4 regions of the Streptomyces sp. NPDC092369 genome follow, and region 4 is predicted to be linked to each of the others. Evidence: riboswitches for the same ligand, from Rfam matches in the RefSeq annotation. Region 4 holds a riboswitch; each other region holds the start of a gene.
The links. A riboswitch is a leader RNA that binds a small molecule or an ion and turns the genes downstream of it on or off. The one in region 4 is predicted to bind cyclic di-AMP.

Region 1 (7,612 bases), on a different contig from region 4:
GTGAACCCGGCGCCCTTGATGTTGTCGAGGATGCTGCGGCCCACTCCCCCGGGCGTGCGGCCGGTCCCGATCACGGCGACCGAGCCGGGCACCAGCAGCCGGCGTACGGACCGTGCCTCGGCGCGCTGTTCACGCGCGCGTTGGACCGCGAGCGAGCGGTCGGTGGGCTCCAGGTCGAACTCCAGGCGGACGACGCCGTCCTCGAAGCTGCGCTTCTGGGTGTAGCCGGCGTCCATGAAGACTTTGATCATCTTGTTGTTGGCGGGCAGCACCTCGGCGGCGAAGCGGCGGATGCCGCGCTCACGGGCGACGGCGGCGATGTGCTCGAGGAGCGCGGAGGCCACGCCGCGTCCTTGATGGGCGTCCTGGACGAGGAAGGCGACCTCGGCCTCGTCGGCGGGGGCGGAGGCGGGCGTACCCTCGGGACCAATGCGGTCATAGCGTACGGTGGCGATGAACTCGCCGCCGATCGTGGCCGCGAGACCCACCCGGTCCACGAAGTCGTGGTGCGTGAAGCGGTGGACGTCCTTCGCGGACAGGCGCGGGTAGGGCGCGAAGAAGCGGTAGTACTTCGACTCGTCCGACACCTGCTCGTAGAAGCTGACCAGGCGGTCCGCGTCGTCGACGGTGATGGGGCGGATGCGCGCGGTACCGCCGTCGCGCAGCACGACGTCGGCTTCCCAGTGGGCGGGGTACTCGTGCCGGTCCGACGAGGTCTGCATGGGCCCCAGCGTACGGCTCGCGTATGACAACGGCGCGAGGCAGTCTGTGGGGAACACGCCTGCCCGCCGGGGACGGTGGGAGGGTGTGAGTGGGGCCGAGGCCGCGGCCCGACGACACGCTATGGAAAACTGGTCTAGACAATATGGTCTAGACAACCTGAGACACTGAAGGGCAGCATCACATGGCTGAGCGCCGCGTCAACGTCGGCTGGGCCGAGGGCCTCCACGCCCGCCCCGCTTCCATCTTCGTCCGAGCCGCCACGGCCACAGGCGTCCCGGTGACGATCGCCAAGTCCGACGGCAACCCCGTCAACGCGGCCTCCATGCTCGCCGTGCTGGGCCTGGGCGCCCAGGGCGGCGAGGAGATCGTCCTCGCTTCCGAGGCCGAGGGCGCGGACGCCGCGCTCGACCGGCTTGCGAAGCTGGTCGCCGAGGGGCTCGAGGAGCTTCCCGAGACCGTCTGAAAATCGAATTGAGGGATGCGGTACGCGTCACTTGGACGCCGCCGTCCCGCAACTCCGAAGGGCTCGCCCGAATTACCGGGCGAGCCCTTCGAATTTCCCGAATTCGGGCAGCAGGAATAATCCCCCTGGAATTACCTTCTCTTTGTATACGGCGCCCGTGTTAATGCCGCACACCCGACATGTTTACGGGATGTTGCGAGTTCCTCACACGCTCGGCGCGCTCCCCGCCGCCGAAGCGCAGCCGGTGCGCACTCGTCGAGTGCTCGGTGTGCAGGGCGGTGATCGCCCGCGCGCGCTCGGCGTCCCCGCGCGCCACGGCGTCGACGATCGCGCCGTGCTCCGCCCAGGACTCCACGGGGTTGGCCGGCGCCTCCACGGCGTACATCCAGGCGATCTTGTGACGCAGCTGGGTCAGCGTCGAGGTCAGCGCCTGGCTGCCGGAGGCCTGCGCGAGCGTCTCGTGGAACCAGCCCCCCAGGGAGCGCAGATCCTCGCTGTTGCCCCTCCTGGCGCGCTCCTGGCCCAGCCTGACCAGGCCGCGCAGCACCTTGAGGTGGGCCTCGGTGCGCCGCTGGGCGGCCCGGGACGCGCCGAGCGGCTCCAGCAGCATGCGCATCTCCAGCAGGTCGGCGGCCTCCTGCTCGGTCGGTTCCGCGACGCACGCGCCCGCGTGCCGCCGGGTCACGACGAAGCCCTCGGCCTCCAGCGTGCGCAGGGCCTCCCGGACGGGGACACGCGAGACGCCGTAGCGGCGCGCCAGGAGTTCCTCGGTGAGCCGGCCGCCGCGCTCGTAGACACCGGCGACGATGTCGTCCCGGATGGCCGTGCACACCGAGTGCGCCGGAATACGCATGTCCGACCTCCGTCTTAATCCCCGTGAAACGTCGCCGGTTGACGTGTGTTCAGTGACTCTATTGCAATCAGCGGGAATTTCCGACGGGGGGCCGGAATCGAGGGATATTTTTTGGACAGAGAGCGGACAGAAAGACCGAAAGCCCCGGCTCGGGGAGCCGGGGCTGAAGAAGATCTCGCGGTCCGTCGTCAGACGTTCACACCATGCGAACGCAGGTAGGCGACGGGGTCGATGTCCGAGCCGTACTCGGGGGTCGTGCGGGCCTCGAAGTGAAGATGCGGCCCGGTGACGTTGCCGGTCGCGCCGGAGAGGCCTATCTGCTGCCCGGGGGTGACCGTCTGGCCCACCGAGACCCCGATGGACGACAGGTGACCGTACTGGGTGTACGTGCCGTCGTTCATCTTGATCACTACCTGGTTGCCGTAGGAACCGCCCCAGCCGGTCTCCACGACCGTGCCGGAGCCGACCGCGTGGACGGTCGTGCCGCTGGCCGCGTGGAAGTCGATGCCGGTGTGGCTGCCGGAGGACCACAGCGAGCCACCGCTCTTGTAACCCGTCGAGACGTACGAGTTCGAGATCGGCGCGACGAAGGTGTTGAGGCGCTTGCGCTCGGCGGCGCGGGCGGCGCGCTCCTTGGCCTCGCGTTCCTCCTTGGCCCGCGCGGCGGCCTTCTTGCGTGCCGCCTCGGCCGCGGCCTTCTTGAGAGCGGCCTCCTGGGCCGCCTCCTTCTGGGCGTCTGCCTGGGCGTCGATCTTGTCGGCGATCGTGTCGCCGATGGTGATGACGGGGGTGAAACCGGTCTGCTCGGCCGCGCTCTCCACGTGCTCCGCGGAGTTGTCCGCGGCGAGCGCCGGAGCGGCCAGGGTGCCGACGACGCCGGTGGTGGCGAGTGCCGCGACGCCCGCCGCACGGGCGGTGGTGCGCTTCATCCGGCTGGGACGTCGGTGCTTCCCGGTGGCGCAGGTGAACGCCATGTACTGGGTGGTCCTTTCCTTCCTTCTCGCCTACCGGGTTAGCTGACGGGTTCGGAGCAGGAAGGTCTCCTACGGACCCCCTCGCGAAGCGCGGGCGTCCGATTCACCCCAGGGACTCTCGATATGGGTCCCCGGCTCCCCTGGCTCGCGCCGTACGGGGACTCGGCGATGACTGCCCGGTGCCGCGGATGCGGCGCGGTGCCTGACGGACAGCCCGGATGACGCTAAACGGGACAACTTTCAATCCCCAAACGGATCACGGCTTTTGTAGCGCATGCCACAGGGCAGACAGGCAACCTCTCCCTCAATTCGGACATACAGGGGCCCTGGTGACGCTTCCGTCACCAGGGCCCCCACGCGCGCGTGGCGCTCGCTCCGCCTCCGCCCGGCCCTACTCGGCCGCCACGACGGTGACTTCGCCGATGCCGAGAGCCGCCACGGGCTCCTTGATCTGCGCCGCGTCACCGACCAGCACGGTCACCAGACGGTCCACCGGGAAGGCGCTCACGGCGGCCGCGGTGGCCTCCACGGTGCCGGTTGCGGCGAGCTGCCGGTACAGCGTCGCCTGGTAGTCGTCGGGCAGGTGCTGCTCGACCTGGTCGGCCAGCGTGCTCGCGACGGCCGCCGCGGTCTCGTACTTCAGCGGCGCCACGCCCACCAGGTTCTGCACGGCGACATCGCGCTCGGCGTCGGTCAGACCGCCCTCGGCGAGCGTGCGCAGCACCGTCCACAGGTCCTGCAGCGCCGGACCGGTGTTCGGGGTGTCGAAGGAGCCGCTGATGGCGAGCATCGCGGCCCCGGTGCCGTCCGGGGCGGACCGCAGGACCTGCCCGAACGCCCGTACGCCGTAGGTGTAGCCCTTCTCCTCGCGCAGGACGCGGTCGAGGCGCGAGGTGAGGGTGCCGCCCAGGCAGTACGTGCCGAGCACCTGCGCGGGCCACACGCGGTCGTGCCGGTCGGGGCCCACGCGGCCGATGAGCAGCTGCGTCTGTACGGCGCCGGGGCGGTCCACGATGATCACGCGCCCGGTGTCGTCGGCGGTCACCGGCGGCACGGGACGCGGCTCGGCCGAGGAGCCGGTCCAGGCGCCGAGGGTGTCGCCGAGCAGCTCGTCGAGGTCGATGCCGGTGAGGTCGCCGACGACCACGGCGGTGGCGGTCGCCGGACGAACGTGCTTCTCGTAGAAGGCGCGTACGGCCGCCGAGTCGATGTTCTTGACGGTCTCCTCGGTGCCCTGACGCGGGCGCGACATGCGCGAGGAGGCCGGGAAGAGCTCCTTGGAGAGCTCCTTGGCGGCGCGCCGGGAGGGGTTGGCCAGCTCGTGCGGGATCTCGTCGAGGCGATTGCGCACCAGGCGCTCGATCTCGCTGTCCGCGAACGCAGGCGCCCTCAGGGCATCGGCCAGCAGGCCGAGGGCCTTGGTCAGGCGCGAGGCGGGCACTTCGAGGCTGATCCGGACGCCGGGGTGGTCGGCGTGCGCGTCGAGCGTCGCGCCGCAGCGCTCCAGTTCGGCGGCGAACTCCTCGGCGGAGTACTTGTCCGTGCCCTCGGAGAAGGCCCGCGCCATGATCGTGCCGACGCCGTCCAGACCGGCCGGCTCGGCCTCCAGGGGCGCGTCAAGGAGGACCTCCACGGCGACGACCTGCTGGCCGGGGCGCTGGCAGCGCAGGACCGTCAGGCCGTTGTCGAGCGTCCCGCGCTCGGGGGCCGGGAACGCCCACGGCCTGGCCTCGCCGGCCTGGGGCTGCGGGTGGAATTCCATCGCGGCGAGCTCGGTCACTTGGCCGCCTCCTCGTTCTCGGTGGGCTCGGTGCGCTCGGCGGGCTCGGCGGGCTCGGCGGACTCGGGGGCGACGGGTTCGTAGACGAGCACCGCGCGGTTGTCGGGGCGCAGTCGGGCCTTGGCGATCTCCTGGACCTCTTCCGGGGTCACCTCCAGGACGCGCTGCACGGCGGTCAGAGCCAGCTGCGGGTCGCCGAACAGGACGGCGTACCGGCACAGTTCGTCGGCGCGGCCCGCGACCGTGCCGAGCCGGTCCAGCCACTCGCGCTCCAACTGGGCCTGGGCGCGCTCCATTTCCTCGGCGGTGGGGCCCTCCTCGGCGAACCGGGCGAGCTCCTCGTCGATGGCGGCCTCGATCTCCGGCACCTCGTGCTCGGCGGACGTCTTCACGTCCAGCCAACCGAGCGAGGGCGCGCCGGCCAGCCGCAGCAGACCGAAGCCGGCCGCGACGGCCGTACGGTCGCGCCGCACAAGGCGGTTGTAGAGACGGGACGACTCGCCGCCGCCGAGGATGGTGAGCGCGAGGTCGGCCGCGTCGCTCGCGCGCGTGCCGTCCTCGGGCAGCCGGTACGCCGCCATCAGCGCGCGCGCCGGCACCTCCTCCTCGACGACCTCGCGCAACTGCCCGCCCATGACGTCGGGCAGCGCGCCGTCACGGGGGACGGGCTTGCCGTCGTGCGCCGGGATGGACCCGAAGTACCGCTCGATCCAGGCGAGCGTCTGCTCCGGGTCGATGTCGCCGACGACCGACAGAACCGCGTTGTTGGGCGCGTAGTACGTGCGGAAGAACGCGCGCGCGTCCTCCAGGGTCGCCGCGTCCAGGTCGGCCATCGAACCGATCGGCGTGTGGTGGTAGGGGTGGCCCTCCGGGTAGGCGAGCGCGGTCAGCTTCTCGAACGCCGTGCCGTAGGGGACGTTGTCGTAGCGCTGCCTGCGCTCGTTCTTCACCACGTCCCGCTGGTTCTCCATGGACTCCTCGTCCAGGGCGGCGAGCAGGGAGCCCATGCGGTCGGCCTCCAGCCAGAGGGCGAGCTCCAACTGGTGGGTGGGCATGGTCTCGAAGTAGTTGGTGCGCTCGAAGCTGGTGGTGCCGTTGAGCGAACCGCCCGCACCCTGCACCAGTTCGAAGTGTCCGTTGCCCTTGACCTGCTTCGAGCCCTGGAACATGAGGTGCTCGAAAAGGTGAGCAAGACCCGTGCGCCCCTTGACTTCGTGGCGCGAGCCGACGTCGTACCAGAGGCACACCGCCGCGACCGGGGTCAGGTGGTCCTCCGAGAGCACCACGCGCAGGCCGTTGGCCAGGCGGTGCTCGGTCGCTGTCAGGCCGCCGGTGTCTGCCTGGTCCGTGGCCGTGTGACCCATGGGCATGTACGTCCCTTCGATCGCGAATGCTGCGGTGGGAAACGGGGTTTTCCTGCCGGTCCTGCCACTGTATGCAAGCGCGCGGACGGTCGGCGAAGTTCCCGGTGGACGTACGCCCTGAGCGGATCGCGTAGCCTGCGGGCACGCCGGGCACACGGGTCGATGTCGGGTCCTCGTCCGGGTTGTCAGTGCCTCGGTCCACAATGGTCGCGTCAGATACCGTTCACGCTTCAGCAAGAGTGAGCCGGAGGGGCGCGGCACCCATGTGAGCGACCCGTAGGCGAGCTACCAGAAAAGAGGAGCCGGCAGCGATGGCCCGCCGTAGTACGAAGACCCCGCCGCCCGACGACTCGTACGAGGAGAAGATCCTCGACATCGACGTCGTCGACGAAATGCAGGGCTCCTTCCTCGAGTACGCGTACTCGGTCATCTACTCACGAGCCCTGCCGGACGCCCGGGACGGTCTCAAGCCGGTGCACCGCCGCATCGTCTACCAGATGAACGAGATGGGACTGCGCCCCGACCGCGGCTACGTGAAGTGCGCGCGCGTGGTCGGCGAGGTCATGGGCAAGCTGCACCCGCACGGCGACGCGTCGATCTACGACGCCCTGGTGCGCATGGCCCAGCCGTTCTCCATGCGCGTGCCGCTCGTCGACGGCCACGGTAACTTCGGCTCGCTCGGCAACGACGACCCGCCGGCCGCCATGCGGTACACGGAGTGCCGGCAGGCCGAGGCCACCAGCCTCATGACGGAGTCGATCGACGAGGACACGGTCGACTTCAGCCCCAACTACGACGGCCAGGAGCGGGAACCGGTCGCCCTGCCCGCCGCCTTCCCGAACCTGCTGGTGAACGGCTCCTCGGGCATCGCCGTCGGTATGGCGACGAACATGCCGCCGCACAACCTCGCCGAGGTCATCTCGGCCGCCCGCCACCTGATCCGCTACCCGAACGCGGATCTGGACACCCTGATGAAGCACGTCCCCGGCCCCGACCTGCCCACCGGCGGCCGCATCGTCGGCCTCGCCGGCGTCCGGGACGCGTACGAGACCGGCCGCGGCACCTTCAAGATCCGCGCCACGGTCGAGATCGACACCGTGACCGCCCGCCGCAAGGGCCTGATCGTCACCGAACTGCCCTTCACCGTCGGCCCGGAGAAGGTGATCGCCAAGATCAAGGACCTGGTCGGCGCGAAGAAGATCCAGGGCATCGCCGACGTCAAGGACCTCACCGACCGCGCCCACGGCCTGCGCCTGGTCATCGAGATCAAGAACGGTTTCGTGCCGGAGGCCGTCCTGGAGCAGCTCTACAAGCTGACGCCGATGGAAGAGTCCTTCGGCATCAACAACGTGGCGCTGGTGGACGGTCAGCCCCTCACCCTGGGCCTCAAGGAGCTCCTGGAGGTCTACCTCGACCACCGCTTCGAGGTCGTACGGCGCCGCAGCGAGTTCCGGC
Region 2 (7,612 bases), on a different contig from region 4:
CGCTGCGCCGTACGTGGGGCGGCCCGAGCCATCCCGGATTCCTGGCCGCGTACCCGGAGACGCAGTTCATCCTGCTGGAGTCGATGACCGGCAGCGACTACACGAGGGTGTGGGCGCCCTACTACACCGCGCACAAGATCCTCCGCGGCCTGCTGGACGCCTACACCGCCACGGGCGACGGCCGGGCGCTGGACCTCGCGTCCGGCATGGGTGACTGGATGTACGCGCGTCTGTCCGTGCTGCCCGCCGCCACTCTGCAACGGATGTGGGGCATCTTCTCCAGCGGCGAGTTCGGGGGCGTCGTCGAGGCGATCTGCGATCTGCACGCGCTCACCGGAACGGCCCAACACCTGGCGCTGGCCCGCCTCTTCGACCTCGACAGGCTGATCGACGCCTGCGCCGCGAACACCGACACGCTCGACGGACTGCACGCCAACCAGCACATCCCGATCTTCACCGGCCTGGTCCGCCTGTACGACGCGACGGGCGAGGAGCGCTACCTGACCGCGGCGAAGAACTTCTGGGGCATGGCCGTACCGCATCGCATGTACGGCATCGGCGGCACCAGCACCGGCGAGTTCTGGAAGGCGCGGGACGTGATCGCGGGCACGATCGCAGCGACCACAGCGGAGACGTGCTGCGCGTACAACCTGCTGAAGCTCAGCCGGACGCTGTTCTTCCACGAGCAGGACTCCAAGTACCTGGACTACTACGAACGGGCCCTCTACAACCAGGTGTTGGGCTCCAAGCAGGACACGGCGGACGCCGAGAAGCCGCTCGTCACCTACTTCATCGGGCTGACGCCGGGGCATGTGCGCGACTACACGCCCAAGCAGGGCACGACCTGCTGCGAGGGCACCGGCATGGAGAGCGCCACCAAGTACCAGGACTCGGTGTACTTCGCCGCGTCCGACGGCAGCGCCCTGTACGTCAACCTGTTCAGCCCGTCCCGACTGACCTGGGCGGACAAGGGAGTCACGGTCACCCAGACGACCGACTATCCCCGCGAGCAGGGCACCACTCTCACCGTCGGGGACGGCGCCGCGACCTTCGAACTGCGGATACGGGTGCCGTCCTGGGCGACGGCCGGCTTCCGCGTCACGGTCAACGGGCGGGCGGCGCCCGGGAGTCCGACACCCGGCAGCTATTTCGCCGTGTCCCGGAAGTGGCGTGCCGGGGACACCGTGCGCGTCGCCGTGCCCTTCCGGCTCCGGGTCGAAAAGGCGCTGGACGATCCGACCCTCCAGACCCTCTTCCACGGTCCGGTCAACCTGGTCGCCCGCGACTCGGCCACGGATTACCTGGAGTTGGGTCTTTACCGAAACGCCGGTCTGTCGGGTGATCTGCTGCCGTCCCTCGCCCCCGTGACCGACAGGCCCCTCCACTACACGTTGGACGGCATCGAGTTCGCCCCCTTCTTCGAGGGGACGGAGGATCCGACCCATGCCTACTTCAGGCGCGTGGAGCCGAGAGTCGTCCTCGGGAACACCGACTCCGGCGTGGCCAATCCGGTGAAGGCCGACGGCACGACGTTGCTGGACGAGATCTGGGCCGGAGCGCCGTTCGGTGACAAGGGTGCGCTCGTGGCGCGGGTGCGGTCGACGGTGGACGCGTGGGTGACCGGCGGGCTGCTTGGCGGAAGCGACGGGGCGAAGGTCGTCGGCACGGCGGAGAGGGCCGTCTTCGTCCCGTAAGCGGCCAGACCTGTCCTGAGGAGACGTGGACTAGGACCGGCCGCGCGGCTTGCCCCGCCTGCCACCGCCCTTGGCGCCACCGCCCCTGGCACCACCGCCCGTACCGCCCCGGCCACCGCGGGCCGTCGGCTTCGAGGGCGTCGCGGGCTTGCGACGGGCGGTGGTCGGTTCGGCTCGCCTCGTCTTCGGCTCGGGGTCGGCGGCCTTGCGGCCCCGGGTGCTGTTGGCCGTGCGGCCGCGGACGATGCCGATGAAGTCCTCGACCAGGTCGGTGGTGGCGTCCTCGGGCCAGGACAGGGCCACGCTCGACTCCGGGGCGTCCACGACCGGACGGTAGGTGAGGTCCTTGCGGTGGTGGAGCCGGGCCAGGGACTGGGGCACGATCAGCAGGCCCACGCCCGCCGCGACCAGTTCGATGGCGTCGACCGTGGTCGGGGGGCGCTCGAAGGCGGGTTCCCCGGGCGGCCGGTCCCAGTCGAAGACGTCGTCCAGGGGGTGGAAGAGGACCTCGTCGGCGAGATCGCCCACGGTCACCTCCTCCACCGCCGTGATCACGTGGTCCTTGGGGATTACGACGACCGTCGTCTCGGTGTAGAGGGGGATCGCGCTGAGGAACGTACGGTCGACCGGCAGCCGTACGAAGGCCGCGTCAGCCGCACCGGCGCGCAGCAGCTCGGGCGCCTGGGCGGCCTCGACCTGGCTGAGGACGAGGGGGATGTCGGGCAGCCGCTCGTTCCAGACCCGCACCCACTTGGCGGGCGTCACTCCCGGGACGTATGCCAGCCGGAACGTGGGGGATGCCTCGGGGTCTGCGGAGCCTGTCACCCCGCCAGATTACCGTCCGTGGTCGGCGGGCTCTCACACGATCGATACCCTGGACACCATGAAGTCGCACCAGAGCACCCAGACCATGAAGCCCGCCACCGCGGCGAAGAAGCTGGGTGTGTACCTCGAAGCCACCCCCGCCGAGTTCCGCGAGGGCGACGTCTCGCGCGCCACGCTCGACGAGCTCCAGGCGAATCCGCCCGAGTGGCTGCGCGCGCTGCGGGCCGACGGGCCGCACCCGCGTCCGGTGGTCGCGGCGAAGCTGGGGATCTCGATCTCGGGTCTCGCCCGCGGCGGTATCACCGAGGCGCTCACCACCGAGCAGATCGAGGCCATCAAGCAGGACGCGCCCGAGTGGCTGGAGAAGGAGCGCGCCACTCAGGCCGAGGTCCGCAAGGAGGCGGCGCGCCTCAAGCAGCGGGACGCGGAGCGCGAAGCCGGTTCCTGAATCCGGTTGACGATCCGGGTCCTGATCCCGTTCCGGCCACGGTGAGTCGCCGGTCGGGACCTGTGTGTACACAGAAACCAGTTCTGACGGTCCATTAAGACGAAGGTCACAAAAGCGTATCGGACATATCGCGCTTCAACCTTCACACAGGGCACACAAGTTGGTTAAGTTGATTCTCAGGTCGCGTGACTCTCTCCGGCGGACCCCGTCGGGTCGAGCGACCTCCGCTGAGTCCGGCTCGCCCCTGTGGCAGCCGGAGCCGGGGACCCACCGATTCATGGGGTGAATCGGCCCAACTGCCCTTCGGGGCAAGGGCCGTAGGGCATGCCTTCCACATCGTGACCGCCCGAACCCGACAGCTAACTCGGTAGGCGGAGTACGGAAGGAGTACGGCTCCCATGGCGCCGGAACGAATGCCGCGCGCGGGAGGCTTCGGCCAGCCCGGCATGCGCAACTCCGCTTTGGCGACGGCGGCTCTCACCTCGGTGGCCCTGTTCTCGCAGACCGCCGATGCCGCACCCCAGGCCGCCGATGACGGCCCGAGCCGCGAAGAGGTCCAGCAACGGGTCAGCACCCTCTACGACCGGGCCGAGAGCGACACCGGAAACTTCAACGCGACCCGCGCGATGACCGCGGGCACCCGAGGCCGCGGCGCCCAGACCGGCAGCATCCCGCGCCAGACCTCGGACCCCGAACTCGACAAGGTCGCCCGGCGCTGGTTCGACGCGGCCCGCAGCTCGGTGGGGCCGACCGCTCCGGCGGTGCTGCCGGCCGACCGGATGCCCGCCCGCCCCGCAATGCCCCGGCCCGCGCGCCCCGGCGACGACCTCATCGAGCGCAGGCGTGACGTGCCCCAACTGCCCGCGGCCCCCACCGGCCGCCCGGTGGCGGAACTGACGGCGGGCCCGGTCGCGGAGCTGCCCGCGGGCCCGGCCCCGGCACTGACGGGCCGCGCGGTGCCCGCCCTGGCCGCCGCCTCCACACCCCGACCTGAACTCCAGCCCGCGGTCCTGCGCGGACTGCCCCCGGCAGCCCCGGCCACACCTACCCGCCAGGTTGCGCTCCGGACGGCCAAGGAGCGCAACCAGCGCAAGCTCGCCGCGGCCCGTGAGCTGTTCGCCCGGTACACCGGACAGCGGACCGCACCGGCCCTCGCGATCGAGGCCGCGCCCCTCCCGGCCGCCGCCCCGTGGTCCGACACGGCGCAGCAGGCCCAGCGCAGGGCCGAGGAGGAGTGGCGACTGCGGCAGCCGAGCGTCCTGGACACAGGAGTGCCGGCCGCCCAGACCTGGCAGCCGAGCGCCTACGACACCGGGGCGATCCCCGCACAGACGTGGCAGTCCAGCACGTACGACACCGGGACGATCCCCGCGCAGTCCTGGCAGCCGAGCGCCCTGGACACCGGCGCGACACCGGCACAGAACTGGCAGCCGACCGCCTACGAGACGGGGTCGATGCCCGCACAGAACTGGCAGCCCAGCGTGCTGGACACCGGGGCGATCCCCGCACAGTCCTGGCAGCCCGGCGTCCTCGACACCGGCGCGATCCCCGCACAGAACTGGCAGCCCAGCGTGCTGGACACCGGAGTGCCGGCCGCCCAGGCCTGGCAGCCGAGCGCGCTCGACACCGGCGCGATGCCCGCCCAGAGCTGGCAGTCGAGCGTCCTCGACACCGGCGTCCCGGCCGACACCGGGCCCGCCGTCGGCAGCAAGGCCGAGCGGGCGATCGCCTTCGCCCGTGCGCAGATCGGCAGGCCGTGCGTGTGGGGCTCGGTCGGTCCTGGCTCGTACGACGACTCCGGTCTCACCCAGACCGCCTGGAAGGCTGCGGGGGTCGCCCTGCCGCGGGCTGCGCAGGAGCAGGCGAGTGCCGGTACGGTCGTGCCCCTCGCCGAGAGCCGGCCCGGGGACCTGATCTTCTACAACGACAACTTCAGCCACGTGGGCATCTACACCGGCAACGGCATGATGGTCCACGCCCCGGGCCCCGGCACCTGCGTACGCGAGGAGTCCGTGTACTACGCCGGGGAGGCCGCGGTCCGCATCGCCGTGCGTCCCGTCTGACCTCCACCGGCACCCACCGGTATCCGCCGGCATCCCGCTCAGCCGCTCCCCCGTCCGGCTAAATCGTGCAGCCATTTGCCTAAAGGGTTTAGGTAAACGCATACTCGGCAGCACGGAAGCCCAACGGGAGGAGCGGCTGTGGTGCGTGCGGGACTGTCCGCGGAGCGGCTGGCGCGGGCGGGTGCCGAGCTGGCCGACGAGGTCGGCTTCGAGCACGTGACCGTCTCGGCGCTCGCGCGGCGATTCGACGTCAAGGTCGCGAGCCTGTACTCGCATGTGAAGAGCTCGCAGGACCTCAGGACCAGGATCGCGCTGCTCGCCCTGGAGGAGATGGCCGACCGGGCCGCCGCGGCGCTCGCGGGCCGGGCCGGCAAGGACGCTCTGGTCGCGCTGGCGAACGTCTACCGCGACTACGCCCGCGCCCACCCCGGCCGCTACGACGCGGCCCGACTGCGGCTGGCCCCCGAGGAGGCCGCCGCGAGCGCCGGCGTCCGGCACGCGCAGATGACCCGCGCGATCCTGCGCGGCTACGACCTGACGGAACCCGACGAGACACATGCGGTCCGACTGCTCGGCAGCGTCTTTCACGGGTACGTGAGTCTGGAGCTGGCGGGCGGGTTCAGTCACAGCGCCCCCGACTCGCAGGAGAGCTGGACCCGCACTCTGGACGCCCTCGACTCACTGTTGCGGAACTGGCCGGCGCCCTGACCAACCACCCACCTCTATCAACAGGTTGAGACCATGGACACCCCCCAGCGCGACTGGACCACCACCTACATCACCGCCGAACTGCTGCGCGGCGCCCTCGATGTCGAGCACACCGAGCACGGGGTGCTGCCGCACCGGCTGCCCGCGCGGGCCCGCGCCCAGTGCGACGACCCGCAGTTGGCCATGGTCGAGGCCCAACCCTCCGGCGTGCGGCTGGTGTTCCGCACCCGCGCGACCGCCGTCGAGTTGGACACGCTGCCCACCAAGCGCGTCTACGTCGGCGCCCCGCTCCGCCCGGACGGCGTGTACGACCTGCTCGTCGACGGCCGCCCCGCCGGTCGGGGCAGTGTGCCCGGCGGCAACGCCCTGACCATCGACATGGAGAGGGGGACCGCCGAGGTCCGGCGGGGAGAGATCGGCACGCTCCGTTTCGACGGGCTGTCGGGCGACTCGAAGGTCGTCGAGATCTGGCTTCCGCACGACGAGGCCACGGAACTCGTCGCGCTGCGCACCGACGCTCCTGTCGAGCCCGCGCCGGACCCGGGTCGCCCGGTGTGGCTGCATCACGGGAGTTCGATCAGTCACGGTTCCTTCGCCGGCACGCCGACCACGACCTGGCCGGCGCTCGCCGCCTCCCTGGGCGGGGTGGAGCTGATCAACCTCGGGCTCGGCGGCAGCGCGCTGCTGGACCCGTTCACCGCGCGGGCCCTGCGCGACACCCCGGCCGACCTGATCAGCGTCAAGATCGGCATCAACCTGGTGAACACCGACGTGATGCGGCTGCGTGCCTTCACGCCCGCCGTGCACGGCTTCCTCGACACCGTGCGCGAGGGCCATCCGACCACTCCGCTGCTGGTCGTCTCCCCCATCCTGTGCCCCATCCACGAGGACACGCCCGGTCCCAGCGCGGCGGACTTCGACGCGCTGGCCGACGGGCGGCTGCGGTTCAAGGCGATGGGGGATCCGGCCGAAGTGGCCGAGGGGAAGCTGACGTTGAACGTCATCAGGGACGAACTGGCGCGGATCGTGGAACGGCGCCGGCCCGACGACCCCAACCTGCACTATCTCGACGGACGCGAGCTGTACGGCGAGGACGACTTCGCCGAACTGCCGCTGCCCGACGACCTCCACCCGGACGCCGCCACCCACCGCAGCATGGGCAAGCGCTTCGCGGGACTGGTCTTCGCGACGGAGGGCGTCTTCGGCACCGCGCAGGCGCGTCCCGAGGCTGCGGCGCCGGTTCGGATGTGAGACCGTGCGGGCCGCCATTCCCCCGTACCGGCGGCCCGCACGGACGACGAAAGTCTCGGGCACCACTGGACGTCGCCGGTATGGGTAGAACTGCGTACGCGGCGAACGAGCGGAGAAGGAACGTGGCACAGGGGCCGGGCGAGGCCTATGAACGGATGCTGGCGGTGGCCGTCGGGGCGCTCCACGAGAGGGAGCCGGAGCGCCTGTGGCCGCTGCTGGCCAATGCCCTGCCCGAGCTGTGCGGCGGTGAGCTGCTGGTCTACAAGCTGGACGACTGGAGCGAACGCGCGGGCACGGTCGGCATGTCGCCCGGCATCGCCGACCGGCTCGACGCGCTCGGGGACGAGGATCTGGGTCTGCTCCGCTCCGGCTATCCGTTCGCCGACCACTACGCCACCGGCCCGGACCGCACTCCGCGCACTGCCCGCGCGGCGGCGGGCCGGGAGTGGTCCACGAGCCCCACGGCACAACTGCTCGACGCGACCATGGACATGGACCATGTGCTGGCGGTCCCGCTGCCGCAGGTCACCACCCCCATCACCGGGTGCATGGTCTACCGCTCCGGCAAGGACTTCACCGACGACCACGTCCGCACGGCCCAACTGCTGCAACCCTTGATTGCA
Region 3 (7,612 bases), on a different contig from region 4:
GAGTCCGCTGATGGCCATCTACGATGCCGCCTTCCTCAGGTCGGACATCTACGGCGCGTCCGCCACCGCCGTGGTGCTGGCCCTGGCGACCTTCGCGCTCTCCTTCACGCTGCTGCGCGTCTCCGACCGCTACACCCGGGAGGACCGGGCATGACCCCCCTCACCCTCACCGCCGACCAGGGCCTCAGCAGGCCGAAGCGCACCGCCTGGGTGCCCACCGTGGTGCTGATCATCGGCTCGCTGTACTGCCTGATCCCCGTGGCCTGGGTGGTCATCGCGGCGAGCAAGGGCCAGGGCGAACTGTTCTCCACCTTCACCTTCGCCCCCGGCACCGGCTTCCTCGACAACTTCAAGGAGCTGAGCTCCTACCGGGACGGCATCTACTGGGAGTGGATGGCCAACTCCCTTCTCTACGCGGGCGGCGGCGCCCTGCTCTCCGCCGCGGTCTCGGCCGCCGGCGGCTACGCACTGGGCCGCTTCGCCTTCAGGGGACGGGAGTTCGTCTTCAAGCTGATGCTGGCCGGCGTCCTGGTCCCGAGCATCGTGCTCACGGTCCCGCAGTATCTGCTCCTCTCGAAGCTGGGCCTGGCCGACTCGTACTGGTCGATGCTCCTGCCGTCGATCCTCTCCCCGTACGGCGTCTACCTCGTCCGCATCTACGCGGCCGCCTCCGTGCCCGCCGAACTCCTCGAAGCCGCCCGCATGGACGGCGCGAGCGAGTGGCGGATCTTCTCGCGGATCGCGGTGCCGATGATGATGCCGGGTCTCATCACGGTGTTCCTGTTCCAGTTCGTCGGCATCTGGAACAACTTCCTGCTGCCGTACGTGATGCTCGCGGACGACACCAAGTTCCCGATCACGCTGGGCCTCTACACCCTGCTCAACCAGGGCGCCTCCCAACCCGCGCTCTACACGCTGGTCATCATGGGCTGCTTCCTCGCGATCCTGCCGCTGATCGGACTCTTCCTGGTGATCCAGCGCTTCTGGTCCCTGGACCTGCTCAGCGGATCCGTCAAGGCCTGAGCCGAACCGCCCGCCACCGCACCGGACTTCCCCCCACCGCACCGACCCGGCAGAACGAGGACCATGGCCACCAGTCCGAACGGCCGCCGCAAACCGCCCACCATCCATGACGTGGCCCGGGAGGCAGGGGTCTCCCGGGGGACCGTCTCGCGGTTCCTGAACGGGGGCCACTACGTCTCGCCCGCCGCGCGCACCGCCGTGGAGTCGGCGATCAGGAAGACGGGTTATGTCGTCAACCGGCATGCCCGCAGCCTGAGTACGGGACGGTCGGACTCGGTGGCGTTCCTCCTCACCGAGCCGCAGGAGAAGTTCTTCGAGGACCCCAACTTCAACGTGCTGCTGCGCGGGTGCACCGAGCACCTGGCCCGGCACGACATCCCGCTGCTGCTGATGCTGGCCTCCTCCGAGGACGACCGGCGCCGCCTCACCCGGTACATCACCTCGGGTCACGTCGACGGCGTGCTCCTCGTCTCCAACCACAGCGGCGACCCGGTCGCGGCCGAACTCCGGGACGCCGGAATCCCGTTGGTGGCCTGCGGCAAGCCCGTCGGCCTCGGCTCCAAGGTCAGCTACGTGGCGGCGGCCGACCGCGAGGGCGCCCAGGAGATGGTGCGCCATCTCATCGCCCGCGGCCGACGTCGTATCGGCATGGTCACCGGACCGCTCGACACGGCGGGCGGCCCCGACCGGCTGGCCGGTTACCGCGACGTCCTCACCGAGGCGGGCCTGCCCTTCGACCCCGCGCTCGTGGTCGAGGGCGACTACCGCCGCACCGGCGGAGAGCAGGCGGCCCGCCGGCTCCTGGACCGGGCCCCGGACATCGACGCGGTGTTCGTGGCCTCCGATCTCATGGCCCTGGGAGTCGTCAACACTCTTCAGCAGTACGGCCGTTCGGTCCCCGATGACGTCGCTGTCGGCGGCTTCGACGACTCGGCCGCGGCCACCGCGGGCACCCCGGCCCTCACCACCATGCGCCAGCCCTACGACCGCATCAGCGCCGAGATGGTCCGCATGCTGCTCGCGCAGATCGCCGGTGAGGACACGGCGGGGGTGCTGCTGCCGACCGAGCTGGTGATCAGGGAGTCGGCGTGACCGGACCACCGGCCACCGCTCCACGCACATGTAGTCAGCAACCGTCCGGTTCGCGTCGAGTTAGCCGGGCTTTCCATCCGTATTCTCTGATCATGGCCGCACCCCTCGCATATTCACTCATCGCCACGGACCTGGACGGCAGCCTGCTCCGGGGCGACGACACCCTCTCCGACCGGTCCCTCGCCGCGCTCGCGCGGGCGGTCGGCGCCGGGGCCCGCCATCTCGTCGTGACGGGACGGCCGGCCCCGAGAGTGCGTCCGCTCCTCGACGAGCTGGGCAGCAAGGGGCTCGCGGTGTGCGGGCAGGGCGCGCAGGTGTACGACGCCGGCGCGGACCGGCTGCTCTGGTCGGTCACGCTGGACCGGGAGTTGGCCGAGACCGCGCTCGGCAAGATCGAGGCGGAGGTCGGGCAGGTGTACGCGGCCGTGGACCAGGACGGCGTGGACGGACTCACGCTCATCGAGCCCGGCTACCTCATGCCGCACCCCACGCTGCCCGCGGTCCGGGTCGGCCGCCGCGACGACCTGTGGCACGAACCGATCAGCAAGGTGCTGCTGCGCCATCCCGACCTGTCCGACGACGAGTTGGCCACCACGGCCCGCACAGTGGTCGGTTCACTGGCCACCGTCACCATGTCGGGACCCGGCACCGTCGAACTCCAGCCATGCGGCGTCACCAAGGCGACCGGCCTCGCCCTGGCCGCCCGCCACCTGGGCCTGGGCCCGCACGAGACGATCGCCTTCGGCGACATGCCCAACGACATCCCCATGTTCGACTGGGCCGCCCACGGAGTGGCCATGGCCAACGCCCACCCCGAACTCAAGGCGGTGGCGGACGAGGTGACGACATCGAACGAGGACGACGGCATCGCCGTCGTCCTCGAAAGACTCTTCTGAGAGTGACCCTTACCGGGTGGCTCAGTAGGCTCCATAGACGTTGTCGATCGAGCCGTACACCGCCGCCGCGTACTTGCAGGCGGCCGTGATGTTCGCGACCGGGTCGTACGGGTCGAACGACGTGCCGGCCACGTGGTACGCGGCGAACGTCGGGTCGATCACCTGGAGCAGGCCCTTGGACGGGGTGCCGGCCGCGGCGTTGGAGTCCCAGTTGTTGATGGCGTACGGGTTGCCGGACGACTCACGGATCACGTTGCGGTAGATGCCGTCGTAGGTGCCAGGGATCCCGTTCTGCGCCATGACCTGGAGCGAGGCGCGGATCCAGCCGTCGAGGGTGTTGGAGTACCCCAGCGACGCGGCGGTCACCGTCGACGAGGGAGCCGCGGACGCGGTGGTCGCGCCGATGACGGGGAGGGCGAGCACCGCGGCCCCCGTGCCGAGCACGGCGAGCTTGCGGGCGAGGCGGGAGTTGCGGCTACGGCGGTGCTGAGCGGATGCAGGCATGACGAGGTTCCTCTCCGTCGCCTGCGAGGTGAGCTGTCGGGTTCGGGCTGGGAGGTGCCCGGCCACGCCCTCGCGGACGTGACTTAACCCCGAGCCGTCCCGGTCGCGATGACCGGTCCGGCGACTTACCTGGGTCCCCCGCTCCTGCCGTGCGGTGAGTTCGTGACTGGGATGCCGGGCGGCGGCAGGATTCGGCGTTCCACCCGACAGGGCGGGAACGTATGCGAGAGCACATGTCCGGAACAAGTACCGGATTCACACATAGACCCTCTTGACCTTGGTCTGAGGCCTATGAGGCGCTTGATCCTTTGCGCCTGCCAAGGGTCAACTGGCAAGCGGCGAAAGGCGGAACGCCGACATGTCGGGACACAGGGCACGCACAGAAGCGCGTGACCCAAGTCACGGCGGGATGAAGAGCGGCAAAACGGGCATTCATCCTCAACTGGCAGTTCTCGGAATCCTCTTCTCCCAGGTCCGGTGAAAGATCACCTCGCCGCCCTCGGTGCAGATCACCTCATTCGAGGCAATAAAGTCCTTTTCGTCGCAAGTAATCTCCGACCGGGTGCGCACGGTGGTGTCCCAGGCCAGCTCCGGCCGGTGCAGCCGGATCGACCAGTCCGACCGGGCGCGCGCCGACAGTGGGTCCCTCTCGTCGATCGTGTACGTCTCCAGCGCGTCCTCGGTGAACTCCAGGCCGTCCGGATACACGCGTGTGCCGCCGTGCCGCGGGTCCACCTCCAGCCGCCACTCACCCTTCGCCACATCCCGCACGACCACCCGCTCCGGCCGCGGCTCGTCCAGCGTGGGCGGGTAGTTGACCCCGATCGGCTCGGCCTCCTCGGGCTCCCCGAAGCGAATGTCGTACGTCAACTCCTGCTCTCGCACAGGGAGTTCGAGCGCGCTGCCCTCCGGGTCCATCGTGAAGCCGGCCGCCGACTCCGGCTGGGGCCAGATCCACGGCCAGTACGCCGAGGACACCGCGAGCCGGATGCGATGCCCGGCCGGAACGGCGTACCCGATGCCGTTCAGCTCGAAGGTCACGTCCTCCACCGCGCCCGGCGTCCAGGGCACCGCCCGCTCCCGCCCGAACCGCGCCGACAGGTTCAGCACACCCCGGGTGACCAGCGTCGACGAACCGTCCGGCGCCACATCGCACAGCCGGGCGATCACCTGCCCCCGCGCCACCTCCGAGGTCAGCCGCAGCCGCACCCTCGGCCGCCCCAGCACCCAGGTCTCCGCCGGCACCTCGAACTCGAAGCACGCGGAGCGCGCGTCCTCGTCCCGCTGGTCCGGCGGCAGATCGGCGTCGTTCCCGAAGGGGAAGAACCGGCCCGCGTCCACGCCCGTGTGCATGGGGGACCGGACGATCGCGGGGGCGCCCCGCAGTCCGTACGTCGTCGTCTTGACGTGCGGCGAGGGCCAGGCCGGCTCGCCGACCCAACGGCCCGGCAGGGTGTCGTGGACCGTCGCCGGCGGGTGCGAGTCGCTGACGTAGGAGCGCAGGAGGGGGTCGGCCATGACGCCGGTGTCCTTGCCCTTGAGCCAGTGGTCCCACCAGCGCAGGGTCTCCTGGAGGAAGCCGATCGCCGGGCCCGGCGGCAGGCCGCGGTCCGGGTACTGGTGGGACCACGGGCCGATCAGCCCCCGCACCCGGTCCGCCGGGAGGTGCTCGACGAGCCGCAGCACGGCGTCGCGGTACGGGTCGTGCCAGCCGCCCACCGCCAGGACGGCGGCGCCGATCGCGTCGTAGTCCTCGCAGACGCTGCCGTGCCGCCAGTACTCGTCCCGGGTCTGGTGGGCGAGCCAGGTGTGGATGAAGGGGTCGACGGCCTCCAGCCGCTTCAGCCACATGTCCCGCCATTCCTCGCCCACATGGAGCGGGTCCGGCGGGCGGGAGACGAAGGCGAGCATGGTCGCCGCCCACGCGTGCATGTCGACGGCGAGGACGGAACCACCCATGTAGTGCACGTCGTTGTCATAGCGGTCGTCCGTGGAGCAGACCGTGACGACCGCCTTCAGCGGCTCGGGCGCGAGGGCCGCGAGCTGGAGGGAGTTGAAGCCGCCCCAGGAGATGCCGAACATGCCCACCTTGCCGTCGCACCAGGGCTGTGCGGCAAGCCAGTTGACCACCTCGACCCCGTCGGCCAGCTCGGTCGCCGAGTACTCGTCACCCGGCATCCCCTCGCTGTTGCCGTGCCCGCGCACGTCGACGCGGACGGAGGCGTAGCCGTGCCCGGCGTACCAGGGGTGCCGCTGGGCGTCGCGGGGCGCGGTCCAGTCGGTGAGGCGGTAGGGCAGGTACTCCAGGAGCGCCGGTACGGGTTCGTCGGTGAGCGGTCGCCAGACGCGGGCGTACAACCGCGTTCCGTCGGGCAGCCGGACACGGAGGTCCTCGTGAGTCGTCTCGTACGGGAAGGACGTTCGGATGCGCATGAGCGTGACCCCAGTGCGGTTGGTAGGAGCCGGGCGGTCCTCGGGTTCGACGTCTGCCTCGTTCGGGACACGCTCCACTACTTCCATGTAAGTCGATATATGTCCGTTGTTATCAAGTGATCAAAAACATACCCGTCGTGATCGGATATCGCCCGGGCTGCACGGGCGAGTGGCATAGGTGCCTACCCAGGCAGCACGCGTGGGCGGCATGGGTGATCGAAACTTGACCGGATACGCTGACTTGAGTGATGGCAGCGACCTATCGACAAACCGTGTAACCAGCCGTGGACACCAGCAGACAGGAGATCCCTCGTGACCGTCGTCGGGCCGTTCGGGCTGAGCGTGCGGGACCAGGCTCTGGAAGCCGATGTCCAGGCGGGGATGGCCGCTGTCGAGGAGGGACTGCTCGAAGCCACCAAGAGTGAGGTCCCGTTCATCACGGAGGCCGCGCAGCACCTCGTGCGGGCCGGCGGCAAGCGGTTCCGCCCGCTGCTGGTCATGCTCGCCGCGCAGTTCGGGGACCGGTACGCGCCGGGGATCGTGCCGTCCGCGGTGGTGGTGGAGCTGACCCACCTCGCCACGCTGTACCACGACGACGTCATGGACGAGGCGACCGTGCGGCGCGGGGTCGACAGCGCCAACACCCGCTGGGGCAACTCGGTGGCCGTCCTCACGGGTGACTTCCTGTTCGCCCGCGCCTCGCACATACTGGCCGACCTCGGCCCCGAGGCGGTCCGGGTGCAGGCCGAGGCGTTCGAACGCCTGGTGACCGGCCAGATCCTGGAGACCGCGGGACCGCAGGACGGACGGGACCCGATCGACCACTACCTGGACGTGCTCGCCGGCAAGACGGGCTCCCTGGTCGCGGTCTCGTGCCGGTTCGGCGCGCTGATGTCGGGCGCCGACGAGACGGTCGTGGACGTGCTCACGCAGTACGGCGAGCGGCTCGGTGTCGCCTTCCAACTCGCGGACGACGTCCTGGACATCGCGTCCGACTCGCACGAGTCGGGCAAGACGCCGGGCACCGACCTGCGCGAGGGCATCCCGACCATGCCCGTACTGCGGCTGCGCGAGCGGGCGGCGCGCCTCGGCCTGGCCGAGGACATCGCCCTGTGCGAGCTGCTGGACTCCGACCTGACCGACGACGCCCGGCACGCCGAGGCGCTGGCGGGACTGCGGGAGCACCCCGCGCTGGAGCAGGCTCGCCGGGACACGGTCCGCTACGCCGAGGACGCGCGGGCCGCGCTGGCTCCGCTGCGGGAGTGCGACGCGAAGGCGGCGCTGGTGGAGCTGTGCGACGCGGTGGTGCACCGGGCGGGCTAGGTGATACACATCACATCTCTGGATTAAGTCCAATCTGAGATCAGCCCCGTTTCACTCCCAGAAGCCGACGCAGGGGGCGTCGGCATGAATACGGGGAGAAAACAGAATCATGGGCATGAACGCGACGTTCTCCAAGCGCCGTAAGAGCCTCATCGTCACCGCGGTCGCGGTGGCAGCCGCCGGGGGAATCTCCGCCGCGGTGATTCCCGCCTTCGCCGCCGGAGGGACCCACGCCGACCACGCGGGCCACTCCGTCGCCATGGGCGGCATGAACGACCCGTCCGGCGCGAGCCAGGACATCGTCACGCAGAGCGGCGGCGTCTCCGGCGGCACCGGGGGAA
Region 4 (7,612 bases):
CCGGCCGACTTCGACCGCGTCGACGAGGTACGGGCGTCCGTCGACGCGATCCTGGTCGGCGCCGGCACGATCCGCGCCGACAACCCCCGCCTGCTGGTGAACTCGCCCGAGCGTCGCGCCGCCCGCGTGGCCTCGGGCCGGCCGGAGTACCCCCTCAAGGTCACGGTCAGCGCCACCGGCGACCTCGACCCGGCCGCCAACTTCTGGCACACGGGCGGCGAGAAGGTCCTGTACACGACGGACAAGGGCGCCGACCGGGCGCACGCCCTGGGCCTGGCCACCGACGTCGTCCCGCTCGGCCCCGACCTGGACTGGCGCGAACTCCTGACCCACCTCCACGAGGCACGCGGCATCGACCGCCTCATGGTCGAGGGCGGCGGCACGATCCACACCCAGCTCCTGCGGCAGGGCCTCGCGGACGAACTCCACCTGGTCCTGTCCCCGCTCTTCGTGGGCACCCCGACCGCGCCCCGCCTCTTCGGCCCGGGCCCCTACCAGCCCGGTCGCCTCCGACTCCTCGAAACCCGGCGGATCGAGGACGTCGTCCTCATGCGCTACGAGCCCACCGCCCCCGGCACCGGCCCCCTCCCCACCGCCGCCGACCACCACTGGCTCCGCCTCGCCTGCGAACTGGCCACCCAGTGCCCGCCCTCCGACACCGCCTTCAGCGTCGGCGCGGTCGTGGTCGCCGCCGACGGCACGGAACTGGCCCGCGGCCACTCCCGCGAGGACGGCGACCCGGTGGTCCACGCCGAGGAGGCGGCCCTGGCCAAGCTCGCCCCCACCGACCCGCGTCTCGCCTCCGCCACGATCTACAGCAGTCTCGAACCCTGCGCCCACCGGGCCTCCCGCCCCAAGCCCTGCGCCCGGCTCATCCTCGACGCGGGGGTACGCCGGGTGGTGACGGCGTGGCGCGAGCCGGACACCTTCGTGACGGCGGCGGACGGGAACGGGTTGCTGGCGGCGGAGGGTGCCGAGGTGGTCGTGATCCCGGAGTACGAGGAGCGGGCGAAGGCGCCCAACTCCCACCTCCTGGCCTGACGTCCGCACCACTGCTCCGTCGGTCCGATCGGCCCAACAGATCCTGCGCCCCACTCCCCGAGCGGTCACTCTGCGAGAGACCCCGAACGGACACAAGCGGAGGTACTGGTAGCAGTGAGGCCATCCCGAAAACGAGCCGCCGTGCTCCTGATCGCGCCCCTTCTCGCCGTGACCCTCGCCTCGTGCGGCAGCACGGACACCGGTACCCGGACCATGGCCCGCGCCCTCCCCCCGGACGCCACGTTCACCCACCCCGGCGTGCTCGTCAGCAAGGCGCAGCTGGACTCCGTACGAAAGAACGTGACCGCCGGGAAGCAGCCGTGGCTGAAGGCGTTCCTGGCGATGCGCGACAGCAAGTACGGGTCGTACAAGTACCGGCCCGAGCCGTACGAGAACGTCGACTGTCCCTGGGGCGGGAAGGTCGCGCAGGGGTGTGTGGAGGAGCGGGAGGACGCGATCGCCGCGTACACGCAGGCACTGCTCTTCAGCGTCACCGGCAAGCAGGAGCACGCGCTCAAGGCGCGCGAGATCATGGACGCCTGGTCGGCGAAGATCAAGCGGCACTCCGAGGAGGACGCGGGGCTGCAGACCGCGTGGGCCGGGTCGACATGGACGCGCGCGGCGGAGATCGTGCGGTACGCGCCGGGGGCCGGGTGGCCTGCCGACCGGGTGGCGCGGTTCGAGAGGATGCTGCGGACCGCCTATCAGCCGCTCGTCACCGAGAAGCTGCCCGACTACAACGGCAACTGGGACCTCGCGATGACCGACGCGGCGATCGGCATCGCCGTCTTCACCAACGACCACAAGGCCTTCGACGCCGCCCTGGCCCGTTTCCGCGACCGTGTGCCCGCCTACTTCTACCTGGAGAAGGACGGCAAGGTCCCGCTCACCGTGGCCGGCTCGACCATGAACACGCCGCAGAAGCTGACGACGTACTGGTTCAGGCAGGGGACGTACAAGGACGGCGTCGCGCAGGAGACCTGCCGCAACTTCAAGCACGTCGGCTACTCGCTCGCCGCCACCGCGCACATCGCCGAGACGGCCTGGCACCAGGGCGTCGACCTGTACGGCGAGGTCAAGGACCGGCTGACCGCGGCCCTCGCCCTCCATGCCCGCTACCAGCTGGGCGAGAACCCGCCCGCGTGGCTGTGCGGTGGCAAGGTCGACCGGAACATGGGTCCCGACCTGGAGGTCGCCCTCAACCACCTGGAGGACCGGCTCGGCGGCTCCGTCCCCGCCGCCCACAAGCTGGCCGAGGAGACCCGCCCGGCCGGTACCGACGATCTCTTCGTCTCCTGGGAGACCCTGACCCACGCCGGAAACCCGGCCGCCTGACCGGCCCGGCTGCTCCTTGGTCACTCCCGTCCCGCGAATGGCGTACAGTGGAGAACACAACGGCGCGGGGTGGAGCAGCTCGGTAGCTCGCTGGGCTCATAACCCAGAGGTCGCAGGTTCAAATCCTGTCCCCGCTACCAACGGCCCAGGGCCGGAGTCCGGATCATCGGACTCCGGCCCTGAGTCTTTTCCCGCGCGCGTCCCGCTCCTCACTTCGGCTGTTGTCACGCCCGGTGAGCAGGTGAACGCCCTCCGCGCAGCAACTGACATACCGTCAACACCTCCAGGCATTCCCGGGCTTGGTCAACTCGCCCGAATTTCACCGGTCATGGCCTGAACGTCCTGCGTGAAAACGTTAATGATCAAGCCGAACAGCTTGGAATCCCCACCCCGTGTCTATTAACGTTCGATAACGCAGCGCGGTCGTCCCAGCCGTCACAAGAGTCGGCTCCGTGCGCACGTGCCGAATCCCGCAAGGGAACCGGGGAACCACCAACTTGGGGTGAATCGCACGTAGTCCGTCGTGTACGCACGACCGGTTTACGCGCGTAGGAGACCTTCCTGCTCCGAACCCGTCAGCTAACCCGGTAGGCGAGAAGGAAGGAAGGAGTACGCCCAGGTGGCGTCCAACCCCCCTGCCCCGGCGGCCCCGTTCGTGCCGAGCCAGCGTGACAACGAGATCTTCGGCTACGGCGGACCCCGCACCGACGAGGGCCCTTGGGAGGAATGGAACCCCACCGAGGATTCCGTCCGCCCCAACCGCGGTCGCCACCGCGTCTCCAAGCAGCGCGGCGGGGGACTCGCCCGCAGCTCCACGGTTCTGGGCGTCGGTGTCATAGCCGCCGTCGGCGCGGGCGGCATGGCCAGCGCCAACACCGGCAAGCCGCCGGTCTCCATCTCCGTGCCCGACCTGCCCAACGTCGGCTCGGTCTTCGGCGAGACCTCCAGCCCCGCCGTCAAGGGGTCCGCGACCGCGCTCAGCAGCGTCGGCGTGACCTCCACGGAGACCGCGCAGGGCACCAAGGATGCCGGCGAGGTGCTGCGCGACCGCATCATGGCGCAGGCCGAGTCGCAGCGCGTCCAGGTCGACAGCAAGGTCCAGTACGCCACCGAGGCCTCCCTCTCCAAGCAGGTCGACGAGGCCGCCGCGAAGGCGGAGAAGGCCGCTGCCGCCAAGGCCGCCGCCGCGAAGAAGAAGGCGGAGGCGGAGGCCAAGAAGAAGGCCGAGGCCGCGAAACTGGTGGAGCTGGCCACGCAGTACCGGCTGCCGGTCGCCTCGTACACGATCACCGGCACCTTCGGGCAGGCCGGTTCCCTGTGGTCCTCCGGGTACCACACGGGCCTCGACTTCGCCGCCCCCACGGGCACGCTCATCAAGGCCATCCACAGCGGCACGGTCACGGAGGCCGGCTGGGCGGGCTCGTACGGCTACCGCACGATCCTCACCCTCGACGACGGTACGGAGCTGTGGTTCTGCCACCAGTCGTCGATCGGCGTGAGCGTGGGCCAGAAGGTCGCCACCGGCGATGTCATCGGCCGCGTGGGCGCCACCGGCAACGTGACCGGCGCGCACCTGCACCTGGAGGTGCACCCGAACGGCCAGGCCGACGGCATCGACCCGATGACGTGGCTGCGCAGCAAGGGCCTCACCCCCTGACACAGGGCGCCACCCATAGGCGCCGGCAGTCGTCGCCAGGTTCCCGGAACAGCGGACTCCGCTTGTTTACGGGAACTTTGCGGCTTTCACGGAAGACCGGCCTCCAGGGTGGGCGTTGATGTGAAGCATGACTTCACTGCGCAAGCTCGGCTCCTCCGACCTGGAGGTCTTCCCCCTCTCCCTCGGCGGCAACGTCTTCGGCTGGACGGCGGACGAGGCGACCTCCTTCGCCGTCCTGGACGCCTACACGGCGGCAGGCGGCAACTTCGTCGACACCGCCGACTCCTACTCGTCCTGGATCGAGGGCAACTCGGGCGGCGAGTCCGAGACGATCATCGGCAAGTGGGTCAAGGCCCGCGGCAACCGCTCCGATGTCGTCATCGCCACCAAGGTCAGCCAGCACCCCGAGTACAAGGGCCTGTCCGGCGCGAACATCAAGGCCGCCGCCGACGCCTCGCTGCGCCGCCTGGACACCGACTACATCGACCTCTACTACACCCACTTCGACCAGCCCGAGGTGCCGGTCGAGGAGATCATCGGCGCGCTCGACGAGCTGGTGCGGGCGGGCAAGGTGCGCAACATCGCCGTCTCCAACATCACGCCGGAGCGGCTGCGGGAGTCCCTGGAGTTCTCCGACCGCGAGAACCTGGCCCGGTACGTGGCCATCCAGCCCCACTACAACCTCGTCTCCCGCGACACCTACGAGGGCGAGCTGCGGGACATCGCCGCCACCGCGGGCCTCGCCGCCGTCCCCTACTTCGCCCTGGCCGCCGGCTTCCTCACCGGCAAGTACCGGCCCGGTACGACGGTCGAGAGCGCGCGGGCGGGCCGCGCCGGCGCCTACGCGGAGTCGGAGCGGGGCCTGCGCGTCCTGACCGCCCTCGACGAGATCGCCGCCGCCCATGACGCGCAGGTCGCGACCGTGGCCCTGGCCTGGCTCGCCGCCCAGCCGACGGTGGCCGCGCCGATCGCGTCCGCGCGCACGCTGGACCAGCTGCCGGCGCTGCTGGCGGTGGCGGACCTGACCCTGACGGAGACGGAGATCAGCCGCCTGACGCAGGCGTCGGCCTGACCGATCCGTGGCTCTACGCGATTGATTTACGGCTGATACGGGTTGTACGCGGGATACGGCGACGCCGGATAGGCGGGCTGCGCCGGATACCCGTACACCCCGTGCACCGGCCAGGGCGGGGCGGTCACCGCGACCGGCGGGGCCGTCGCCCTGGCCGCGTAGTCCAGCGCCGGACGGGCCACGTCCTTGCGGCGCCACAACTCGGCGAGCAGTTCCCTCTCCCGTACGACGAAGTCGGCACCGGCCCGGCCGCGGCGCCCCCGGTGCCGCAGGAAGGCCAGGGAGGTCGCGTACGCCTCGTACTGGGCGACCGCCCTCGCCGCGGGCTTGCCGTAGTGGCGGGTGGCGTAGTCGCGGGCGAGGCGGCGGGCGCGCATCGAGCCGAGGGCGAACGGCTCGGCGGGGGTGAGCCAGCCGGCCATCGTGTAGGCGGGCAGCTCCTCGCGCACGGTCCGCAGCTCGCGCTGCCTGGTCCAGATGACCAGCCAGGTCAGCAGCCCGAACGAGGGCACCATGAACGCGGCGTAGACCCCGAAGAACCCGTACTCGCCGAACGTCGACGAGCTGTTCCAGATCGCGTGCATGCCCATCGCGAGCAGCAGTCCCGACAGCGGGGCGAGGACGCGGCGCAGGTGCTGGCGGTCCCCCGAGAGCGCGGCGATGCCGAAGCCGATGCCGGTGCAGACGGTGAAGAGGGGGTGCGCGAACGGCGACATGATGATGCGGACGAAGAAGGTCGCCGCGGTGACGGAGGCGATGCCGCGGTCGCCGGTCAGCTGGTCGGTGCCGAAGGCGGTGCCGAGGTAGAGGATGTTCTCGGTGAACGCGAAGCCGGTGGCGGTGACGCCGGCTATCACCACCCCGTCGACGATCCCCGTGAAGTCCCGGCGCCGGAACAGGAAGAGGAGCAGGACGGCCGCGGCCTTGGCCGACTCCTCGACGATCGGCGCTATCACCGTCGCGCCGAGGGTGTCCGCGCTGGAGGGGTCCGCGGTCGCCGTGGCGATCCATCTGGTCGCGAAGCTGTTGGCGACGATCGCTATCAGCGCCGCCGCGCAGGCGCCCCAGGCGAAGGCGAAGAGCAGATTGCGCCACGGGCCCGGTTCGACCCGGTCGAGCCAGCGGAAGGCGGCTATGAGGAGCGGTACGGGCAGCACGGCGAGGCCGAGTCCGACCAGAAACCCCTCGGTGCCGGTCTGTTGACGCACCAGGGCGAGGATGACGAGCCCGGAGAGCGCGAGCAGGGTGCTGAGCGCGCCGTACCGCACCCACTTGCGCTGCCACCAGTGGGCGTGCCCGAGCGCAGCACCGGCGGGACCACCGGCGTACGGCGGATTCGTCGGGTACGGGGGACACGTGGCCACGGCATTGACCCTAACGAGGGAGGGCGCTGCCTGCGCGGAGGCTTCAGGCGCCGGTGGGGGGTGGGTAGTTGTGTCGCTCTTCGCGGTCCTGGTCACTGGGCTCTTCGCGATGCTGTACGCGACGGAAGAGCAGGTCGTTCACGACATGTCCCTTCTCCAGCCCCTGGCCCTCGAAACGGGTCAGCGGCCGGAACTCCGGACGCGGCGCGAAACCGCCGTCGGGCGCGGTGTTCTCGAACTCCGGGTGCGCACTCAGTACGTCGAGCATCTGTTCGGCGTACGGCTCCCAGTCGGTCGCGCAGTGCACGATGCCGCCGGGTCTGATGCGGCTCGCGGCGAGATCGAGGAACTCCGGCTGGATCAGCCGCCGTTTGTGGTGCCGCTTCTTGGGCCACGGGTCCGGGAAGTAGACGCGCAGCCCGTCGAGCGCGTCCGGGGCGATCATCTCGCGCAGCAGGATGATGGCGTCGCCGTTGCCGACCCGGACGTTGGGCAGACCGCTCTGATCGGCGAGGTTCAGCAGATTGCCCTGGCCGGGGGTGTGCACGTCCACGGCGAGGATGTTGGTGCCCGGGTCTGCGGCGGCCATCCGCGCGGTGGCCTCACCCATGCCGAAGCCGATCTCCAGCACGACCCGGTTGGCGTTCCCGAACAACTCGCCGAGATCCAGCACCCGCTGCCCGTCGATATCCAGCCCCCACTTGGGCCACAACCGCTGCAACGCGTCCGCCTGCCCGGCGGTCACCCGACTCCGCCGCGGCTGAAAACTACGGATCCGCCGCTCGAAGTGAGACCCGGCGGGATCGGGCATGGGCCCGTCGGGGAACCGGGGTTCCCCCTTGGCCCGGGTGTGGCGGAGGGATTCGCCGGGAGTGTGGGGGAGGGATTCGCCGGGGGTGTGGAGGGGGGATTCGCCGGGAGTGTGGAGGTGGGAATCGCCGGGAGTGTGGAGGTGGGAATCGTCCGGGGTGCGGGTGTGGGATTCGGTGGGGGTGTGGGCGCCGTCCGTATCGGCGTGCGCGACCTGCTCCGCGGTCTCGGGGCGCTCGTCGGGGGCGGGCGCGGCGGGGCGGGGCGTTTCGGGGATGTTGGGGGACTCAGACACAGTGGGTCGATTTTACGTGCGTGGGGGAGGGAGTTGTG

Region 1: it holds a riboswitch for cyclic di-AMP, as region 4 does, so the genes downstream of both, ACIQI8_RS09245 (M23 family metallopeptidase) here and ACIQI8_RS28330 (M23 family metallopeptidase) in region 4, are expected to answer to the same signal.
Region 2: it holds a riboswitch for cyclic di-AMP, as region 4 does, so the genes downstream of both, ACIQI8_RS35470 (NlpC/P60 family protein) here and ACIQI8_RS28330 (M23 family metallopeptidase) in region 4, are expected to answer to the same signal.
Region 3: it holds a riboswitch for cyclic di-AMP, as region 4 does, so the genes downstream of both, ACIQI8_RS22990 (transglycosylase SLT domain-containing protein) here and ACIQI8_RS28330 (M23 family metallopeptidase) in region 4, are expected to answer to the same signal.

What each region holds. Positions count from the first base shown of each region.
Region 1 covers NZ_JBIVQP010000001.1:2,121,217-2,128,828, forward strand. Annotated here, with positions in the region: gene ACIQI8_RS09230 (GNAT family N-acetyltransferase) at 1-722, opposite strand, end outside; gene ACIQI8_RS09235 (HPr family phosphocarrier protein) at 905-1,186, shown strand; gene ACIQI8_RS09240 (GntR family transcriptional regulator) at 1,347-2,039, opposite strand; gene ACIQI8_RS09245 (M23 family metallopeptidase) at 2,228-3,013, opposite strand; cyclic di-AMP (ydaO/yuaA leader) riboswitch at 3,026-3,191, opposite strand; gene ACIQI8_RS09250 (M16 family metallopeptidase) at 3,405-4,793, opposite strand; gene ACIQI8_RS09255 (M16 family metallopeptidase) at 4,790-6,163, opposite strand; gene ACIQI8_RS09260 (DNA topoisomerase (ATP-hydrolyzing) subunit A) at 6,469-7,612, shown strand, end outside.
Region 2 covers NZ_JBIVQP010000007.1:84,536-92,147, forward strand. Annotated here, with positions in the region: gene ACIQI8_RS35455 (beta-L-arabinofuranosidase domain-containing protein) at 1-1,694, shown strand, start outside; gene ACIQI8_RS35460 (LysR family substrate-binding domain-containing protein) at 1,725-2,519, opposite strand; gene ACIQI8_RS35465 (DUF5997 family protein) at 2,578-2,967, shown strand; cyclic di-AMP (ydaO/yuaA leader) riboswitch at 3,183-3,357, shown strand; gene ACIQI8_RS35470 (NlpC/P60 family protein) at 3,366-5,030, shown strand; gene ACIQI8_RS35475 (TetR/AcrR family transcriptional regulator) at 5,169-5,738, shown strand; gene ACIQI8_RS35480 (GDSL-type esterase/lipase family protein) at 5,772-6,989, shown strand; gene ACIQI8_RS35485 (LuxR C-terminal-related transcriptional regulator) at 7,112-7,612, shown strand, end outside.
Region 3 covers NZ_JBIVQP010000003.1:1,319,455-1,327,066, reverse strand. Annotated here, with positions in the region: gene ACIQI8_RS23010 (carbohydrate ABC transporter permease) at 1-154, shown strand, start outside; gene ACIQI8_RS23005 (carbohydrate ABC transporter permease) at 151-1,023, shown strand; gene ACIQI8_RS23000 (LacI family DNA-binding transcriptional regulator) at 1,087-2,115, shown strand; gene ACIQI8_RS22995 (HAD family hydrolase) at 2,208-3,011, shown strand; gene ACIQI8_RS22990 (transglycosylase SLT domain-containing protein) at 3,033-3,515, opposite strand; cyclic di-AMP (ydaO/yuaA leader) riboswitch at 3,521-3,722, opposite strand; gene ACIQI8_RS22985 (CocE/NonD family hydrolase) at 3,954-5,948, opposite strand; gene ACIQI8_RS22980 (polyprenyl synthetase family protein) at 6,261-7,271, shown strand; gene ACIQI8_RS22975 (CHRD domain-containing protein) at 7,387-7,612, shown strand, end outside.
Region 4 covers NZ_JBIVQP010000005.1:18,979-26,590, reverse strand. Annotated here, with positions in the region: gene ACIQI8_RS28345 (dihydrofolate reductase family protein) at 1-1,041, shown strand, start outside; gene ACIQI8_RS28340 (alginate lyase family protein) at 1,255-2,376, shown strand; tRNA gene ACIQI8_RS28335 (tRNA-Met) at 2,440-2,516, shown strand; cyclic di-AMP (ydaO/yuaA leader) riboswitch at 2,828-2,985, shown strand; gene ACIQI8_RS28330 (M23 family metallopeptidase) at 2,996-4,033, shown strand; gene ACIQI8_RS28325 (aldo/keto reductase) at 4,161-5,105, shown strand; gene ACIQI8_RS28320 (PrsW family intramembrane metalloprotease) at 5,132-6,469, opposite strand; gene trmB (tRNA (guanosine(46)-N7)-methyltransferase TrmB) at 6,513-7,574, opposite strand.